2 regions of the Microbulbifer sp. ALW1 genome follow, and region 1 is predicted to be linked to the other one. Evidence: predicted binding sites of a transcription regulator. Region 1 holds the regulator's gene; the other holds the start of a gene.
The links. Region 1 encodes PhoB, which activates phosphate uptake and scavenging genes when phosphate is short. Its sites were predicted from a motif close to TGTCATAAANNTGTAACA; they were not measured.
Positions count from the first base shown of each region.

Region 1 (5,738 bases):
GCTCGCTCATCTGCCCCAGCGGCCGCTCCCAGTTGCGCGGCGCCTGGCCGCTGAGCTGCAGGGTCTCCAGATAGCCCGCAATCACCGTCAGGGGCGTGCGCAACTCGTGGGAAACATTCGCCACAAAATCCCGCCGCATCTGTTCCAGGTTATGCAGCCGCGTCACATCCCGCACAATCACCAGCGCCTCATCCTGGCCGAAACGGGTGACCTCCATCTGCAAAATGCGCGAATCGTCCCCCGGCGCCGGCAGCGTAATCGGCTCCTGCGAGCCGCCGCGCCGCCCCGACATCCGCTGATAGATATGCTCCACAAAGCGCGGGTCGCGCACAAAATTCACCAGCGGCTGGCCCGCATCGTCCGTCTGCAGCCGCAACATCTGTCCCGCTGCCGGATTCCACCAGGCCAGATTGCCCTCATCTTCCAGCGCAACAATCCCCTCGCGCAGTGCACTGGTACTGTCCTGCACCCGGCGCAGCATGGAATGGAGCTTTTGCTTTTCTTTGCGGTGGCGGCGCTGCATGCGATAGAAATCGTCGGAAATATCCCCCCAGACCCCGAAGCTGGTGGGCGCCGGGCCGCGGCGGCCATTGGAGAGCCAGCGATCGAACTGGTTCTGTTGCCAGAGCAACCAGAAGAGGTAAACGGTGAGGCCGGAACAGAGTGCCAGCCACCAGTGGCCGGTGGAAAAACCGAAAATGGTGGTGCCGAGGGCGATGACGATAAAACGCGAGAACTCGCCAATACTGCGATCGAGCATGATGGTTGGGCCATCTTGTTTTGGGGTGGGTGCATCCTGCGAATGCCGGAGCCGTGCGCAGGACTCTAAGCGAAGGCTGAGTGCCGGGAGCGGGTTTTCAGGATCGTCGGCGACAGGGATGTCGCCGACGAAGCGTACAGGGATGTATTCACAGCGGTCCTGAAAATCCGCCCCCGGTGCTCAGCCGCCACCGGGCTCTCACAACGGAGTGCCAAAAATTTAGAGGGGTAGGATTACACCCTTTCCACTGTCTGTACAGAAAAGCGGTAACCGGTGCCGCGCACTGTCTGGATATAGCGCTCGTGGCCATCGACGGTGAGCGCCTTGCGCAGGCGACGGATATGCACATCCACAGTGCGCTCCTCCACATACACATTGCCACCCCAGACATGGTCCAGCAGCTGAGTGCGGGTATAGGCGCGTTCCTGATGCGACAGGAAAAAGGTCAGCAAGCGAAACTCCGTCGGCCCCATATCCACCGGGTTGCCATTGATCGTCACCCGGTGACTGATCGGATCCAGCACCAGACCACCCGCCGTCAACGGCTCCTCCGGTGTACTCGGCCCGGCGCGGCGCAACACCGCCTTGAGGCGCGCCACCAGCTCACGGGGAGAAAATGGCTTGGTGATGTAATCATCGGCGCCGGTCTCCAGCCCCTTGATCTTGTGATCCTCCTCACCCTTGGCCGTCAGCATAATGATCGGCAGCGAAGACGTCAGCTCATCCCGCTTCAGGCGGCGGGCCAGCTCAACCCCGGACACATCCGGCAGCATCCAATCCAGCAGAATCAGGTCCGGCTTCTCATCGATCACCAGCGCGTGGGCCGCCTGGGCATTTTCCGCCTCCAGGCAGCGGTAATCCGCCATCTCCAGGGCTATTCGCAACATGTCCCGGACCGGGGCCTCGTCGTCGACTATGAGAATCGTCTTGCTATGCATCTTGCTGCCATACCCTAACTATTTTGTTGTCACTCAATGGACATATCTTAGAGTGGCCATTTAACGTCACTTTAATGACAAATATATGACAGGCGTTCGTGAATCCCGGCTGGAGAGCAAGCGCAGGTGGCTAGCTGACAAGATAGTGGAATAAAATTCCCGCAAAAATGGCAGCGCCGACCCAATTGTTATTCAGGAACGCGGTAAAACAGGGATCTCTTTCCCGGTCGCGAATCAGCCATTGCTGGTATCCAAACAGCCCCGCCGCTACCGCAACCCCCGCGTAGTAGAGGCCACCCAGGTCGGCGCGGCCCGCCAGCATCAGCAGTGCCACAATCACCATCCCTTGCAGGCAGGCGGTCATTATCCGGTCCATATCGCCGAACAGAATTGCGGTGGATTTGACCCCGATTTTGAGGTCATCGTCCCGGTCCACCATGGCATAAAACGTATCGTAGGCCACCGTCCACAGCAGGTTGGCGGTAAAGATCAACCAGGCAGTGGCTGGAATCTCGCCGGTGACCGCCGCAAAAGCCATGGGGATCCCCATACTGAAGGCCGCGCCCAGCACCACCTGCGGCAAGTGGGTATAGCGTTTGGCAAACGGATAGCAGAAGGCCAGCGCCAGCGCGGGCAGCGACATGAGAATGGTCAGCGTGTTGGTGGTCAGCACCAGCAGGAAGGCCAGCAGCATCAAACCGGCAAACAGCATCAGGGCGCCTCTGGGAGTGGCGGCACCGGTCGCCAGTGGACGCTGGTTGGTGCGCTTGACGTGCCCGTCGATCCCGCGGTCGGCAAAGTCGTTGATCGCGCAGCCGGCCGCGCGGGTCAGGATGACACCGAGGGTGAACACCGCAAACAGGTGTAGTCCGGGCCAGCCTTTGGCGGCGATCCACAGCGCCCACCAGGTGGGCCAGAGCAACAGCAGTGAGCCGATGGGGCGATCGAGCCGGGCCAGCTGCCAGTACGGCAGGGCTGCGGGCCAGCGTTGTCCGATTTGCGCACTGATTTGTTGGCTGATCATTTGCATCGGGTTTCCGGTTCAGGCCAAAGGCGGTGTCTGGGGATTGAAACTGTTGAGAAAGGTCTCCGCAACCAGCAGCGGTTTGTCGTGCAGCCAGAAAGTGGAGCGGCGGCCCCAGGCGGTCGGTTCTTCGTCGGTGAGTTCCGCCAGCTGGCAGCGGGGATTGCGGGCGAGCCGATTGAGGACAATGGGGCCGCGGCGGATATCGGGCTGGCTGAACAGCAGCTCGCCGAGGGGTCGGTTGTCGAGGTTGCGCAAGTAGCGGGATTTGCCGTCCAGGGTGCGCTCCGGGAGTACGCTGCGGGCGTAGACCCAGGGTCGCTGGTCGGCGCCGTAAAGGAGGACTTCGCGCACCAGAGCGTGGGTGCGTTCCTTGATATTGAGCGTGCGGCGCTCTTCCAGGTGTGGCTGCTGCCAGCCCTGGCTGAGGATCTGTACGCTAAACTGGCCGTTGCTGAGATGCTTGAGGGCCGCGGTGAGGGAGCCGGGATGCAGCAGCCAGGGCAGCAGGTTTTCCGGAGGCGTGTAGCCGTGCAGGCTTTCCAGCGGCTGTGGATGCCAGTCGCCGACCGTCACGTAGGGAGACTCGTAATGGGACTCTTTGGGGGAGTGGTACAACGCAGACTCCGCGCAGGTTCAAATAGCCACATTGTACCTGACACTCAGGCCGGGGGAACGGCTTGGCTTTGCCCGCCGTAGCCGCTGCCGATATAGTGGCGCCGAAGTTGGAAATAAAAAAACAGGAATGACCATGGGGCTCACCAAAAAAATCGTAATCGCCATGATCGCGGGTATCGCGGTCGGGCTGCTGTGCAATGTGCTCAATGTCAGCCAGGCACTGGGGGCGGGGTTTACCGACTTTATCAACAACTATTTGACCAACGGTCTGTTTGATATCGTCGGACGTATTTTCATCGCCTCACTGAAGCTGATGGTGGTACCACTGGTACTGGTGTCCCTGATCTGTGGTGCCTGTGCACTGTCGGAAGGCAGCCGGGTGGGTGTGCTCGCGGGCAAAACCGTGTTGCTGTACCTGCTGACCACGGCGGCGGCGATCACGCTGGCGCTGGTGCTAGCACTGGTGATCCAGCCCGGGGTGGGTATGGAGCACCTGACTGGGGACGCGAGTTTTGAACCGAAACCTTCGCCGCCGCTGTCGGAGGTACTGGTCAACATCTTCCCCACCAACCCGGTGGACGCGATGGCCAAAGGTAATATGCTGCAGATCATCGTGTTCGCACTGCTGATGGGGTACGCCATCTCCCGCAGCGGCAAGCCGGGGCAGCGTATTGCCGGTTTCTTCAATGACTTGAACGAAGTGATCCTGCGCATGGTGGGGGTGCTGATGGTCTTTGCCCCCTACGGTGTATTTGCACTGCTGGCGAACAAGATTGCGCAGCTGGGCTTCGATGCGATTCCGCAGCTGGCCAAGTACTTCGGCGTGGTGCTGCTGGCGCTGCTGCTGCACGCTTTCGGCGTCTACTCGCTGCTGTTGAAGCTGCTTTCCGGCCTGAACCCGGTGAAGTTGATGAAAAAGATGCGTCCGGCCATGGTGTTCGCCTTCAGTACCGCCTCTTCCGCGGCCACCATCCCGGTGACCCTGCAGACGGTGGAAAAGCGCCTGGGGGTGGATAACAAGGTGGCGTCCTTCACCGTTCCCCTGGGAGCAACCATCAATATGGATGGTACGGCGATCATGCAGGGGGTGGCGACGGTGTTTATTTCCCAGCTGTATGGGATTGAAATCGGCCTGATGGGCTACCTGACCGTAATTCTGACCGCGACCCTCGCCTCTATCGGCACCGCCGGGGTGCCCGGTGTCGGTCTGATCATGCTGGCGATGGTGTTGCAGCAAGTAGGCCTGCCGCTGGAAGGCATCGCGATTGTGATGGGGGTGGATCGCCTGCTGGATATGGTGCGCACTGCGGTGAACATTACCGGGGATTCGGTGGTCAGCACGATTGTGGCCAAGAGCGAGGGCGCCCTGGACCTGGATACCTTCAATGACGACAACTACAACAGTGTGGTGAACGACGGCGAAGAGCGCACTTCCACGGCCTGATTGCTGTTCAATAAAACAAAAAAGGGGGCGAACCGTTTGCGCGGTTCGCCCCCTTTTTTTATCTGTTTTTGTCCCTGTCTTTTTACCTGAATTAGCGCGAATGCTGCTCGCGAAGCCTAAAGCGCGGCCATCTCTTTCAGCTGGTCGGCTTCCAGGTTGCTCTCCATGGATTCCACCAGCTCTTCCACCAGTTCGGTCAGGGCCTTTTTTATGGCCTCCTCGGTGTTGTCACTGCCTTCGCGGCCGTCGTGGTAAGTGCGGATCACGTATTTGCGGGTGATATCGAGATCGTCGATGGTGATGCGCTGTTCGCGCAGCGCGGCGCCGCTACGATTTTGCAGTTTGTAACTGAATTCGCCGGTCAGGGCGATGTTGCCCTGCTCCAGATCATAGCTTTTTTGCGGTTTGATCGCGCTCAGGTGTTTGATCACCTTGAGCTTGAGGTTGTTCTGCAGGCTAAGCACCCCGTCCTGCTGTACCAGGGGAACATCTTCACCGTCCAGGTAGTCGGTGAGCTCCCTTGCCAGTTCACTGTGCAGGTGCTGGGTATAGGTGCGCAGGGCCTGCTGTTTCAGGTCGGCGAGACCGCCACCATTAGTGGCTTGGGCCAGCATCAGTTGCAGGTTGCCGCTGGAGACCGGCATAGGCACATCGATGTCGATGGCAGCCGGCGTAATATTGAGGCTGGGGATATGTTCGTCACCTCCCCAGAAGCCATTTTGCGCCTGCGCCTGCGCGGCGAATGCGATAGTACCAAGACTGAACAGGCTGGCCAGTGCCAGCTTGCGCACATTGAATGTTCTCATGCATCTTTCCCTGTTTTGTTTTTATACCGGGATACTTTTTATAAGCGGCTTTTTATAGGCGGCGAATCTTATAGGTGGTGAATAGTTTCGCTCTGTCGTTGTAGCGTCGCAGTAACAGGCTGCCATTTATTGGTACGGAGAGCAAAAT
Region 1 is NZ_CP047569.1:737,141-742,878, forward strand. Features, by position in the region: gene phoR (phosphate regulon sensor histidine kinase PhoR) at 1-760, opposite strand, end outside; gene phoB (phosphate regulon transcriptional regulator PhoB) at 994-1,698, opposite strand; gene ubiA (4-hydroxybenzoate octaprenyltransferase) at 1,829-2,722, opposite strand; gene GRX76_RS02970 (chorismate lyase) at 2,741-3,340, opposite strand; gene GRX76_RS02975 (dicarboxylate/amino acid:cation symporter) at 3,474-4,784, shown strand; gene GRX76_RS02980 (hypothetical protein) at 4,901-5,590, opposite strand.

Region 2 (5,738 bases), 2.1 Mb from region 1:
TGGGCATGCGCAGCAAAGCTTAGCCTCCCCAGCCCCCGGAACGACCGCCACCCCAGCTGGACTTGGCGGACGCAACGGAACCGAAACCGCCACGGGACACGGTTTTGGTCACTGTAGGTTTGGGCTTGGTTGCCGAGCTTGGCACCGTGTAGTTCACCTTGCCGGAACGACCAAGCACGCTACCATCGGAGGTCATCAAACGGTCGTAATTCCCGGAATACGGATTGCTATAGCGGTAAACCGGGTTGTAGTAGTAATTGCGGTCACGACTGTCGAGCATCTGTCCGACCATAAAACCGGTCATCAATGGCAGCCAGAAGCTGCCGGTCTGCCGGCAATTGCCAAACTCTACTTCACACAGATGGCGCGAGTCGTATTTCGGGCCAGTGCGCTCCGCTTCACGCAGTGCCTGCTGGTAAGCGGCCTCGCACTGTTTCTGGTCGAGTTCTGTCTGATTGACACAGTCCTCTACAGAAGCAACAACTTTCACCTCTTCTTTGGAGCTACACCCCATCAGGGCAGCCACGATGCCGAGCGCAATCGGACGCAGAACAAAATTACGCGCAGTGGATTTGCGCATCCGGTCGAGATCGATCGTCGCGGTACGTTTCAAAGATTTCATTGCACGGCCTCCACTCAGTAGGACATGCAGGCAGCGTTCAGTACGCCGACCGCGATGGTGGTAGCGGCCAGCATGACACCAGCACTGATTTCACCCTCTTCAATGCGGGAAACGATGCGCGGGATAAACAGGAAGCGAGTAATCGCGAATGCCAGCAGCTGGGCAACCAATGCGATAACCGCCCAGGTAGCGAAGTCCAGCAGGGATACGGAGTTGCTTGCGGCACCCCCAAGGGCAATAGCAAAACCCAGCACCGCGCCGCCGAAACCAATGGCCGCCGCGACGTTTTTGTCTTCACGGATCAATTTCCATTCATCGTGGGGCGTGACCAGCGCATACAGGTACTTGAAGGCGATCAACAACACCAGTGACAGGCCGAAATAAGCGGCAAAATGCAGGATACCAGTCATTAATTCGTAAGACTGTTCCATGGGTACTACTCCTTGTTATCCGTGAATGGTTATTTGTGAGGGTGTGAGAGAAATACCGGTACTGAGTACCAGGCAGCGGCTGAGGTAACCCCCGGCCTCCAGCTTTTCTTCCGCAGAAAGAAATAAGGATTCGGTGCGCTGATCCGACAGCGGGCGCTCAAACAGCATGGTGAACTGATCCGTGCTGGAATGATCGCCGTCTTCGTCGTAGGTGGTTTCCACCATATGTACCGGGTTGTGGTAATCCCCGGTGGCGGTCCAAACACGCTCGTAATTGCGACCATCCAGCGTATAACTGGCGGCCCCAATTTCGCGATTCAAAAGATTATTCCAGGCAGTGTCGGTGGCGACATCGCGAGTGTCATAAAAATGGAAGAGCTTTACATCCACCACATTTTCGTCCCGCTGACCGCCCTCTGCGACCACCTGTAACCAGGCATCGTCATCGGTATAAAAGCGATAAACCCAGGTGCCATCCAGCTCGACTACACCGGCCGCCTTGATGATCTGGGTAGGTTCAAAGGTCTCAATCGCCAGCTCATCCAGTATCAGGCGGATAGCCAGAGGGTCGACTTCAAAGCTTGCCCCCATCCGCAACCCCATGATTTCTGGAGTTTGCGGTTTTACTTCTGGCTTTTTGAATTTATTGATCAGTTTGTCAAACATTCGCCGAGCGCTTCCCTGTCGGTAATCTTTATGTCAAAACAGCGTTTTTCCGGTAAACGCTCTGCAGCGATGTAGTAGACGGTATCGCCGGGGGCGACATTCTCGTTCAGTGCCGGATTAATCGCAATCTTCTGTTCCCCCGATCGGCGCACGCCAAGTAAGGTTGCAGATAGGTCATGCTTGAAATGATCAAACAATGCGCCCACTGGGAGAGGCTGCTCTCCACGATACTCCACGCTGTACTGCGTCATACCATAGGTACTGTCCAGCAATTGCCGGTGCAAGCGGGCAGAACCCGGATCCAGAGAGGATTTCGCCAGCAGTTCTACCGCGACCGAGGGAATACACTCGATGTTCGGGCAGTGGCTGCGCAACAGCTCGCCGACATTTTCATCCTGGAAGTACGCGGTTTTATGGCTGTTCGGGCTCAACTTTTCACAGAAAAGTGCGGTAGTCAGGGTGACATCATCCAGAGGGTTATCGATGATGATCCGCGCCGCCTTGTCCAGACTGGCACGCTGCATACTTTCCGCGTGAGAAAATGACTCCACCCGTACAAAATCGATTTGTTTGGGCATGGGATTTTCAATATCCGCCTCAACACACAGCACTATCTCAGCCGAGTTACCATTGGTCTTGGACAGTAGCAGCTCGATCAGGCGCACAGTCCGGGTGCCGTTCCAGCCGATGATCACGGTATGGTTTTGATGGCTCATTTTGCGTAAACCTTTCTTGCCCCGCTGTACAAATTCCGAAATACCGAAGCCCACGCGCGTAACAATCATCGCAAACAGGCTCAAGCCAAGGGGGATAACCCAGAGACTGACGGCCAACTTACCCATTGGTGTGCCCGGCGAAAAGTCGCCAAAGCCCACAGTGGAGGCAGTCACCACCAGCCAGTAGAAGAAATTCTCCGGCGCGGTGATGTCCGCCTCTCCGGCAAGTGAAAGCAGCAGGTAGCTGCCCAGCACATAAATTGCCGAGGCGAGGATAACCGTCGTTCCTGAGGCCCTAATAAAAAGCGACGCCAAAAGGCGTCGCACTTTATACAAAACCATGCCTTAAGCCTGGGTACGTTTGGCCAGCAGCTGCGCCAGCTTGTCGCTACCATTCACCTGGCCACCGGGCGTAATGCCGGCTTGCTTCAGTTTGGCGTCCAGACTGGAGCCACTCTCTTCCGTGGCCAGCTCTTCCGCCGCTTCCAGCTCAGCCGCGCGCTGCTGCTGCTTGGCCTTGATACGCTCCATGCTGTCCAGCGCGGTTTTCACCTTGCTGTTGGCACCCATATGACGGGAAGACACCGCCACCTGGGCCTTCTGCACGGACTCGGTCGCTTTGATCTGGTCGATCTGCTGCTCCATACGGCGCACATTGGCCTTGGCCTTGGAGATATTGCTCTTCAGGGTCGTCTCGGAAGACTTGAAACCCTGCAGAATGCTCTGCTCCATTTCCAGCTGGGACTCCAGGTCGGCGACGCGCTCAGCGCACTCGATCGCCAGGGCCTCATCGCCCTTCTCGCTGGCAGCAATGGCATGGTTGGTGTAGTTGTCGATATCCGCCTGCAGTGCACTCGCCTTATTCTCGGCTAGCTTGCGCTTGGCCATGATTTTGGTCAGGTTTTCATCACAGGCTTTCAGCTCGGTTTTTGCATCGCGCAGTTCCTGATCCAGGATACGCAGAGACTGGCTGTCGGCAATGGCTTCGGTACCTTCATTTACGGCACCACGCAGAGCGGTCCAAAGTTTTTTCAGGCTCATGCTACGCCCTCCAATTCAAAATGTGCTGAGTACAAATCCAGGAAATCGCCCACGTTGCCGAACAGGGTTTCAATTTCTTCAATCACGACTTCGTCTTTACTGGAGACGGATAGCGCACCGAAGGCAACGTAGTATTCTTCACCACCGATATTCTTGATCGCCACGGTGGTCAGCGGCACCAGCTGGTGCGTCTGCAGGATCAACTTGTTCAGTGCCGCCGCATCTTCTACCTGGCTGACAGGAAACAGGATGCTTTCGACTACGATCTGCCGTTCGCCCACATAAACAAAGGCATCGACGCCTTCATCATTGGAAACACTCAGGCAATCGCCCTCCGCCTCGACCACCCAGTCAGGATGCTGCTCGGCCAGCTGGCGCAGGTTTTCATTGTTCCAGGTCATTTCAACTCCCTTGTTGATGTGGAATATGAGTCACAAATATAACAGTAAAAATTTGACGGTCAATGCCTATCAAGCACTTTTGTTGCAAATAAGACACATACGGTTATTATGAGCAACAAATCAGAGAGGACACTATGGATCACAAGCAAAGCCTCGATAACCACCGCGCCCTGACCCCCTACAAGCAGGCCACTGCCCGTTACATACGCGCCTCTATGGCGCTGAAAAACGTGCGCTACAACGACCTCGCGGATGCCCTTGCAGAACGGGGAATCACCGTTACCGCGGAAAACCTGCGCAGCAAAGTCAGCAAATGCATGTTTTCTGCCGACCTGTTTATCGCGATTCTCGATGTGCTCGGGGTCGAGGGTGGTGCGCTGACCGATATTCTCAAGCAGACGCGAGAATTGCAAAAACAATGATGAAATCCTGCCGCGGCCCCTGCCCCGGGATAACCGGCTGATTTTTAAGAATTTTCTGAAAATTTACTTGACCTGATCCACTACGATCCGTATTGTTCGCCTCCCAACGCGCTCGTAGCTCAGCTGGATAGAGTACTCGGCTACGAACCGAGCGGTCGGAGGTTCGAATCCTCCCGAGCGCGCCATACAAAAAAGGCCCGATCCGTAAGGATCGGGCCTTTTTTGTATGGCGCTCTTGGTCGGGTGAGAAACTCCCAGGTTCGATTAACTCGCAAAGCGAGTTAAGACCGAGCAGAGCGAGCCCGCAGGGTCAAAAAACACCTTAGTGTTTTTTGAGTCCATCCTCCCCGGCTGCCCTGCTGCCCTGCTGCCCTCACCTTAATGGATAAAAGATCCGAACCAGCAGGAGCGAACCTTGCCCATGTTTTATCCGGCCATTCACTGAAGGTTCAACTCGTAAACCGCCTCATTGCTTTCATTCACCTCAAGGAACGTAGCCTCAGGCGCCTGGGTGGCAACAAAGTTTCCAGCCCGATCGGTATTCGGTACCCGAAATACAACCTGAAGATCAACCCCAGTCTCCATCGGTGCAAATGACCAATTGCCGTCGGCAGTAGGCGTTACCGGGCTATTTTCTTTGATGTAATTGGACAATACCGTGCGGTTCTCATCCGGAGATTCGATAACGATGTGCTCGCCACCCGTGCCGGCAAACTTACCACCACCCGCGCGGTAATTATTCGTCGCAACCAGGAATTCGTCGCCTTCCGCCACTAGTTCGCCCTGATACTGGAGCTGAACAATACGGCTGCCATCACTGATTTTCACGCAGTCGCGGTCATAGCGCGCCGGCTGGGTGACATCAATCTGGTAGGTCACGCCATCCATGACATCAAAGTTGTAGGTGGGAAAACCGCTGAAGTTCACCAGTTCCTGGCGCGCGCTGGAATTCGTATCAATCTGGTTAAACTGGGAAGCCGAGCACTCGAGCCATTGAACCAGCTCCGCACCGGTTACCTTTACCGCCATCAGGGTATTGGGGTACAGATAGAGGTCGGCAGCGTTCTTCACTTTCAGCTCCCCCTTGGAAACCAGGGTGAAACTGCTCTCGTCTGCGCAGATGCCATCTCGGGTACAGGCCTTGAAGGGCGCAGCCGCCGAGAGTACCGGCAGATGCTGCAGGTTCACATCCCCTTCAATCAGCTTTTCAACATACGCCTTCTGGGCATCGCTGACGATCTGCACCGATGGATCATCCTTCACCAGCGCCAGGAAGCTGAAAATATCGTCGGTGGACTCGCCGATGGGTTGGTTCATGTAATCAATGGTCGCCTGGTGGTCAGCCGCCAGCATCGCTACCAGATTCGCATCTGCCTCGATCGCAGCTGCATTGTCGGCAAAGATCGCCGGCGTGGACACCGTGCTTTCAGTGATCACCC
Region 2 is NZ_CP047569.1:2,790,926-2,796,663, reverse strand. Features, by position in the region: gene GRX76_RS11610 (glutathionylspermidine synthase family protein) at 1-7, opposite strand, end outside; gene GRX76_RS11605 (DUF1190 domain-containing protein) at 20-622, opposite strand; gene GRX76_RS11600 (DUF350 domain-containing protein) at 637-1,053, opposite strand; gene GRX76_RS11595 (YjfK family protein) at 1,069-1,719, opposite strand; gene GRX76_RS11590 (potassium channel protein) at 1,704-2,690, opposite strand; gene GRX76_RS11585 (PspA/IM30 family protein) at 2,781-3,476, opposite strand; gene GRX76_RS11580 (DUF2170 family protein) at 3,473-3,877, opposite strand; gene GRX76_RS11575 (DUF6471 domain-containing protein) at 4,012-4,299, shown strand; tRNA gene GRX76_RS11570 (tRNA-Arg) at 4,408-4,484, shown strand; gene GRX76_RS11565 (bifunctional 2',3'-cyclic-nucleotide 2'-phosphodiesterase/3'-nucleotidase) at 4,738-5,738, opposite strand, start outside.
Region 2: GRX76_RS11580 (DUF2170 family protein) is a predicted target of PhoB. The motif match lies at 3,904-3,921, and genes of this name have one in related genera.